Regions from separate parts of the Crassaminicella indica genome, predicted to be linked through region 1. Evidence: riboswitches for the same ligand, from Rfam matches in the RefSeq annotation. Region 1 holds a riboswitch; the other holds the start of a gene.

What was found. A riboswitch is a leader RNA that binds a small molecule or an ion and turns the genes downstream of it on or off. The one in region 1 is predicted to bind glycine.
Positions count from the first base shown of each region.
Region 2: linked by a shared signal. The riboswitch ahead of KVH43_RS09885 (GrdX family protein) and the one ahead of KVH43_RS03540 (alanine/glycine:cation symporter family protein) in region 1 are both predicted to bind glycine.

Region 1 is NZ_CP078093.1:745,451-749,887, reverse strand. It holds gene KVH43_RS03545 (DUF2156 domain-containing protein) at 1-708, opposite strand, end outside; gene KVH43_RS03540 (alanine/glycine:cation symporter family protein) at 857-2,227, opposite strand; glycine riboswitch at 2,341-2,417, opposite strand; glycine riboswitch at 2,421-2,498, opposite strand; gene KVH43_RS03535 (hypothetical protein) at 2,727-3,260, shown strand; gene KVH43_RS03530 (toxic anion resistance protein) at 3,286-4,362, shown strand; gene KVH43_RS03525 (hypothetical protein) at 4,373-4,437, shown strand, end outside.
Region 2 is NZ_CP078093.1:2,100,058-2,104,494, forward strand. It holds gene KVH43_RS09875 (Na/Pi cotransporter family protein) at 1-627, shown strand, start outside; gene KVH43_RS09880 (DegV family protein) at 905-1,753, shown strand; glycine riboswitch at 1,870-1,975, shown strand; glycine riboswitch at 1,979-2,052, shown strand; gene KVH43_RS09885 (GrdX family protein) at 2,144-2,533, shown strand; gene trxB (thioredoxin-disulfide reductase) at 2,565-3,506, shown strand; gene trxA (thioredoxin TrxA) at 3,527-3,847, shown strand; gene KVH43_RS09900 (glycine/sarcosine/betaine reductase component B subunit) at 3,912-4,437, shown strand, end outside.

The DNA.
Region 1 (4,437 bases):
ATCTAGCTTTGCACCTAAAGTAAAGGCTTCAACCTTGTCATTTATTAAAATTGCACCACCACGAGCATCTAATGCTTTCATATTTTTGAGTGCTTCATAAACTGCCATTTGCTCTAAATCAATCAAATGAGCTTCTAATGTGCTATAAGTCTTAGCTTCAACAAGGCGCATATTTAATCTGAGACAATCTTCTATTAGTGCATCTGTTAAGGGTACATACTTGTGTGGGATATTTTTCATAAAATAATTCAAATGATTTTTTTTAGAATGTAGCTTTCGCCCCCTTAATGTAATTAAATCTTCCTTTAAATATACATAGTCAAAATTCGCTCGATCAGGAGTAAAGATCAACTTAGGATTAGCTAGTTGAAAAGTTTCGAGCATTGACTTTGGAATTAATTTCATATTAAAAGGGTGGTTAAAGCTTTCGAATCTATTTTTGATTGTATCAATTGTCAAGGACAATTTATGAATGTCGTATTTTTCTATTGTTAATGGAGGAAGAACAAAATATTCTTTATGGTTAATATTTAGATGATTGATTCCTGAAATACACAAAAAATCATTAATGATTTCATATTTGAATTCATTAAGCTGTCTCCACATAAAAAGACTTGTAAAAGTTAATCCAGAAGCTTTATAAGGATAACTATAGATATATTTTTCGAATAAAGCGCGATCCTTTAGTGCAATATTATTTTTAAACATAAGCATCTCCTTTAATTTTTTCATCTTTTTTCATATACCCTAATATATTTTAGTTTAATCAAGAATAGTATTTAATCGTTTACATTTTAATATACTTAATATTTTTGTCAAGAAATAAGAAAGAACTGTGCGTTATGCACAGCTCTTTTTAAACAGTTTTTTTGCTCAATTGTTTTTTATTTTCTAGCTGATGAAAATAGAGCTTTGTTTCTGTTATAATGACGTTGCTTAATCCAATCAAACCAATAAGGTTTGGAATTGCCATTAATCCATTTACAATATCAGCTAAAATCCAAATTGTATTTAATTTTAAGAAAGCTCCTATTGCGATCAATAATATATAAGTGTATTTAAAAGGCTTAATCCACTTTACACCTAATAGATATTCTGTACATCTTTCTCCGTAATAATTCCATCCTAATATAGTAGTAAAAGCAAAGAACATAAGTCCGATTGTAACAATAAGCTGACCAATACCAGGTACAGCTTTACTGAATGCTGCATTGGTCATGGCTGCTCCTTCCAAATCACCTTGCCAAACTCCTGTTAATATTAATACAAGTCCTGTCATGGTACATACTATAATAGTATCAAAGAATGTACCAGTCATAGATATAAGTCCTTGACGAACACATGATTTTGTTTTAGCAGCAGCTGCTGCAATTGGTGCACTACCAAGACCAGATTCATTAGAAAAAACTCCTCGAGCAACACCGTTTCGAATAGCCATCATAACAGTTGCTCCTAAAAAGCCTCCTGCGGCTGCAGTAGGGGAAAAGGCGCTTTTTATAATTAGTAAAATAGTGCTTGGCAATAGATCTATATTCATAACAAGAATTATAATTGAACCGATGATATAAAATACTGCCATAAAAGGAACTAAAAGCTCAGCAACTCTAGAAATGCTTTTAATACCACCTAATGTTACAAGTGCTACAAGTATAGTGAGGATAATCGATGTAACAATCATTGGCATATTAAGAGTGATTTTTGCAGCATTTACAATAGCATTTACTTGTGGAAAAGTACCAATACCAAAGAATGCTACGCCGATGCCGAATATAGCAAACATTTTTGCAAGAAATTTATTTCCTAGACCCTTTTCAATATAATACATAGGGCCTCCTGACATTTGACCGTTTTCATCTACAACCCTATATTTTACTGCCAAAAGTCCTTCAGAGTATTTTGTTGCCATACCAAAAAATGCAGCTATCCACATCCAAAAAAGTGCACCCGGTCCTCCTGCTTTAATAGCAGTTGCAACTCCTACAATATTACCTGTACCAATAGTTGCAGCAAGTGCTGTACAAAGTGCTGCAAAGCTAGATACGTCTCCCTCAGCAGAAGAATCGTGATCCTTTGAAAATAAAAGCCTTAGTGCTAAAGGTAATTTTAATACTTGTAAAAGTCCTAGTCTGATAGTTAGATAAATACCTGTACCAACTAATAGGATCAATAGGGGTGGTCCCCATACAAAAGAATCAATTGAGTTTAAAATTGCAGTTATTTTTTCCATATTTCCTTCCTCCTTAATATATTATTAGGAAGGCTTTTTTTATAATCCTAAAATAATGGATTATAAAAAAGCCAAATCAAATGAAAATGATTTGGCCTCCAGAAAACAAATTACTCTGTCCTTTTACCTGAGAGTTTCACCTACAAAAATAGGCTTGCTCCTTCGGTGCCCATATAGAGTCTCTCCAGAGGCTCGTCCAATAATGGTCCTATTTACCTGAAAGAGTTACTTCTTCGGTGGATCAAATAGATCTCTCTCCCATTATTTTCATCCGAAAGTATTCACTTGATAAAAATTCATTAAAACTGCTTGCTAAGATGATAACATTGAATGGAAATTATTACAATACATTATAGAAAAGTTGCAAAATTCTAATAATTCAATAATAGATATATATAGGGATCCAACTTCAAAATGAAATATAAAGAACAGTTCATTCCAGATAACTTTTGAAAAAACTAAACTTCACAATGAAAAGTAATTCTTTGATAGTTATAAGGTGTTTGATATAATAAATAAAATAGAAAAATTTTTCAATTCGATCATGACGAAGAAGGAAGTGATCAATATATTTAATTTATTTAAAAGAAAAAAAGCTGCAGCAAGCACAGTAAAGGAACAAGGAGTTGAAAAGACAGAAGATCATACAAAAACAGTTTTAGAGGAAGGGAAAGAAGCTTTAAAAGAAATAGAGAAGACTCTTTATGATATAAAAGATCATAATATATTTATTAGTTTACTTTTCTTTGTAGCATACTATTCTTTTATAATAGAATTTTATGCTGAAAATATAGAGCGAATAATATCTGTAAAAGAATTATTGTTATTAAAATATATTAAAATGATAAAAGCTATATTAAAGCATTTTAATGAAGATGATGCTTTGAAAAAACAGAGAGAAGAATTATTAGATACTATAGAAAGGATAAATGAAAAATTATATTCAGCCATCAAAAATATAAAAGAACAGCAGGAATTAGATTTGAATGTAGATTTAAAAACTATACAAGATTTAATTGAATCAGATTTTTAAAGCATATGAAAGGAGCGGTTGAGGAATGAGTTCTAAAGATTTTACTTCTGTTGATTTATCTAAGCTTGATCAAAAGGATTTAGAGAGGTTAGAAAAAATAAAAGAAGAGATAAATATAGGGAATACAAACAGCATAGCTTCTTTTGGGGCTGAAATTCAAGGAAGTATTGCAAAATTTGCAGATGGAATATTAGAAGGTGTAAGAACAAAGGATACTGGCAATGTTGGAAATGATTTGACATTATTATTATCAACTATTCAAAAAGTAGATGTTGAGAAACTTCAGGAAAAGAAATCTATCACTAGCAAAATCCCTTTTTTCAATAGAATAAAAAGAAGTATTGATCGTACAAAGACTCAGTTAGAAGAGGTTACTCAAACAGTAGATAGGATTGTTGTTTCGCTGGATACAGCTAGAAAAGAGTTGATTAGAGATATAAATATGTTAGATGCTTTATACAATAAAAATTTAGAGTATCTTCAGCTACTAGATATGTATATTGCAGCAGGAGAATTGAAATACAAAGAGCTTAAAGAAACTATATTTGTAGAATTAGAGCAAAAAGCACAGCAAACTCAGGACATGTTAGATGTTCAAAAATATAATGATTTTGCACAATTATTAAATGAAATGGAAAAGAGAATTCATGATTTGAAATTGAGTAGAGAAATCGCGATTCAGACTCTTCCACAAATAAGACTTATGCAAAACAACAATAAAATATTGGCAAATAAGATTCAATCTAGTATTTTGACAACTATTCCGATTTGGAAAAATCAAATCGCTTTGTCTATTTCTTTAAACAAGCAAAAAGCTGCATTAGAGCTTCAAAAGAAGGTTTCAGATACAACAGAAAATATGCTAAAGCAAAATGCAGAGCTTCTTAAAATGAATACATTAGAGATTGCAAGAGAAAGTGAAAGAGGGATAATTAGCATGGATACCCTAAAGCAAACACATCAAAAGCTAATTGAAACTATTGAAGGAACGATGAAGATTTATCAAGAAGGAAAAGAAAAGAGAGCAATGATAGAAAAAGAGTTAACAGCACTTGAAGATACACAAAAGCAAAAATTATTAGGTTTTAGAAGTCAACAGTAAAGGTGAGGACATGGATAAAAATGAATGTTTAAAGCTTATGGAGCAGTATTTTCATATTAAAAGCCTCATTGCAAA
Region 2 (4,437 bases), 1.4 Mb from region 1:
TCTATTGCTATAGGACAAGTAATAAAGGAAATACTTAATATGGGTGATTTAGTTTTAGAGAGCTATCGAACCTCTATGAAAGCTTTTTTTGAGAAAAGTGAGAAATTAGCAAATGAGACCTTTAAAATGGAAAAAATTATAAATACGATGGAACGAGAAATTGCTGAATATCTAGTTAAATTATCTAGTACTAATTTATCAGGGAAGCAACATGAACTTGTGGATGGATTGTTTAATACGATTAATGATATTGAGCGGGTAGGAGATCATGCTGATAATTTAGCTGAATTAGCCATTTTTGCTTCGGAACGTAAATTAGTATTTAGCAAAGGGGCTATAGAAGAATTAAAGCTTATGCATAATCGTGTAATGAAATCATATGATCAAGCAATTCTTTCATTAAAAACAGGAGATATGAATATGGCAAGAAAGGTTGTTGAAAGAGAAGGAGAAATTGATCATATGGAAAAATCACTTAGGACTAGTCATATTGCAAGATTAAATAAACAGGAATGTTCAGCAGGTGCAGGAATTATATTTTTAGATATTATTAGCAATCTTGAAAGAATAGGAGATCATGCTACGAAAATTGCTTTTTCTGTAATAGATGCATCTGATAAATTTTAAGATTTAAGTATAAGACTTCTTCATATATGGGGAGTCTATTTTCTATTTTACGTATCAATATAATATTTTTATAATCATCAACATAAAAAAATAAATATATAAAGATAATAACTTTTGTAAAAAAGCTTACTGAAATTACATGGAAAATATGTTAAGAACCTTCATTGTTTGAACAAAGTGATTTTTGAAGGTTTAGTTTTTTTTAGTTGTAAAAACAATGTATAGATAATAAAATAATATAGATAAAATCAACTTATCATGATAGGAGGGAATGTGATTGAAGCCTATAAAAATTATAACAACAAGCTTATCTGATATTCCGAAGGAGCTTATCGATAAATATGATATTACAGTTTTACCATTAACAATAAGGTTTGGAGATAATGAATTTAAAGATAGAGAGGATTTAAGCCCAGAAGAATTTTTTAATAAACTTCAAGCTTCTGATGAATTGCCTAGTACTTCTCAAGTCATTCCAAGTATTTTTATGAAGGAAATGAAAAATGCTTTAGAAAATGGATATGAAGTAATAGTTATTAATGGATCTTCAGGTGTTAGTGGAACTCATCAATCATCACTAATAGCAAAGAAGGAATTGGCGTCTGATGATATAACAGTAATTGATACTTTATCACTTTCATATACTTGTGGAATGATTGCAGTAGAAGCAGCAAAAATGGCAAAGGAAGGTAAAAGCAAAAAAGAAATTATAGAAAGAGTAGAAAAAATGAAAGAGAAAGCTGATCATATTTTTTCTGTAGAAACTCTTGACTACCTTAAAAAGGGTGGAAGGCTTAGTAATACTAAGGCAACTATTGGAAAAATATTAAATATAAAACCTATTTTGACTATAAAAAATGGAAAAGTAGAACTTTTTGATAAAGTAAGAGGAAGTAAAAAAGTAATACCTAAAATGATTCAAATTGCAAAAGAAAGAGGTTTAAAGCATGGATCAGAATATGTGTGTATAGCACATGGGGCAAATATTGACGGATTAGAAAAGCTTAAAAAAGAGATTATGGATACTTTTGAGCCAAAAAAAATCATTACTACGGAAATAGGATGTACCATAGGGACTTATACTGGTCCAGGAATATTGGCTCTTCTTTACATGAGAGATGAATAAAATGTGAAATAAATAACAAAAGTTGCCAAAAAATTGTTGTAAAGGTATATTGTTTGTATTATAATGAATATATAGATAATTCTAATGATTGTTTGAAATGTATAAAAATATTCTGGTTGAAAAATGCGGGAGAGAATCCTAATTGGGTCGCCGAAGGGACAAGCAAAACGATATTGCCTATCTTTTTGTGAAATTCTCAGGCAAAAGGACCGTATTTGGACAGAACTCTGGAAAGCTTTTTAAAAGCACCGAAGGAGCAATTCTATCTATTAGAAGAAACTCTCAGGTTCAAGACAGAGGCATATGGCAAACATGAGTTTGTCATGTGCCTCTATTTTCATAAGAACAAAAAACGTTTTCCTAGCTGTATAAAAAGTGGAGTGAATGAATATGAAAAAAGTTCTAATTACAAATAATTTGAAAGTTTTTGAAGAAAATAAAGAAAAAATGGATATAATTTATTCAAAAGATTATACATATCTTGATGTTCTTATAATTACGAGAAACAAGATACATGAGGGATATAGATTGCTTACTCACCCTCTCTCAGGAAGCGTTAAGCCTAATGAGACTCCTTTTAAATCAGTCATTATGACAAAGAAAAAAAATGAGCTTCATATTAAATCACTTGAAATAATTGAAGAAAGTATTCAGACGGCAGAGAAGTTTATAAAAGGGAAGAAAATACCTCTTTGGACAGAAAAAATATTAGAGGATTTTAAACTTATTGACTATTGTCTTATAAAGAGTGCAATAGAAAGTATGGATCAATTTTTTTGATTATTTTAAACAATTAAAAAGGAGGATTAAAATGGAAAAACTATATGACGTAATCATAATAGGAGCAGGGCCTGCTGGACTTGCAGCAGGTCTATATGCAGCAAGAGCGAAAATGAAAACATTGATTTTAGAAAAGGATAAAACAGGAGGTCAGATTGTTACGACAAATGAAGTAGCAAATTATCCAGGTTCTATTCAAAATGCTACAGGGCCAAGCCTTATTGCAAGGATGGTAGAACAGGCAGAGGAATTTGGTGCAGAAAGAAAGAAGGATACAGTAATAGATGTTGATTTTACTGAAAAAGTAAAGGTAATAAAGGGAGAGAAGGAAGTATATAAGTCTAAGACAGTAATAATTGCAAGTGGTGCTACACCAAAACAAATTGGTTGTCCAGGAGAAAAGGAATTAATAGGAAAAGGAGTATCCTATTGTGCAACTTGTGATGCAGACTTTTTTACAGGTTTAGAAGTATTTGTAATAGGAGGAGGAGATTCTGCATTAGAAGAAGCTATGTATCTAACGAAATTTGCCAAAAAGGTTACGATTGTACATAGGAGAGATGAGTTAAGAGCTGCAAAATCAATTCAAGAGAAAGCATTTAAAAATGAAAAAATAGATTTTATGTGGGATACAGTAGTAGAAGAAATAAAAGGAGATGGAATTGTAGAAGCTATTGTATTTAAGAACAAAAAAACAGGTAAAATTACAGAATATCATGCAGATGAAAATGATGGAACATTTGGGATATTCCCGTTTGTAGGATATAAACCTCAAAGTGATGTATATAAAGGAAAAATTGAATTAACAGATGATGGATATGTTATAACAGATGCAGACATGAGAACAAGTGTAGCAGGTGTATTTGCTGCTGGAGATATTAGAGTAAAATCCTTAAGGCAGGTAGTAACTGCTACAGCAGATGGTGCAATTGCAGCTGTTGCAGCAGAAAAATATATTGAAAATCATTATTAAAGATAGGGGGAGGAATTTATATGTTAGCACTTGATAAAAATACTTTTCAAAAAGAAGTTTTAGAGGCATCTGGATATGTGCTTGTGGATTATTGGAGTGATGGCTGTGAGCCATGCAAAGCATTAATGCCAGATATAGAAGAGCTTGCAGCTGAATATGAAGGAAGAGTAAAATTTGCAAAATTAAATACTATGAAAGCAAGAAGGCTTGCTATATCACAAAGAGTATTAGGACTTCCAACAATTGCATTATACAAAGATGGTGAAAAAGTAGATGAAGTGACAAAGGAAGCTGCAACAAAAGCTAATATTCTTGCTATGCTTCAAAAACATGTAGGATAGTTTACAACTCACGCTGGTGAGTAAGTCACCAGTTGTGGGTAAAATATAAAGGGAGGTGAATGATGTGCGCCTAGAATTGGGGAAAATTAATATTAGCGATGTTCAATTTGGTGATATGACCAAAGTAGAAAATGGAACATTATATGTAAATAAGGAAGAAATCATCAACATTATCATGGAAGATGATCATATCAAAAGCGCACAGGTAGAACTTGCCAAGCCAGGGGAAGCAACTAGAATAACTCCTGTAAAGGATGTTATTGAGCCAAGAGTAAAAGTTGAAGGGCAAGGTGGCATATTTCCTGGAGTAATAAATAAAGTTACTACTGTAGGTTCAGGCCGCACGCATGTATTAAAGGGAGCTGCAGTTGTTACTTGCGGCAAAATTGTTGGATTTCAGGAAGGTATCATTGATATGAGTGGTCCTGGAGCCGAGTATACTCCATTTTCAAAGCTAAACAATATTTGTTTAGTAATTGAACCAATAGATGGTTTAAAACAACATGAATATGAAGCTGCTGTAAGAATGGCAGGATTAAAAGTAGCTAGCTTTATTGGTAAAGCTGGTAGAGAATTGGTACCAGATGAAG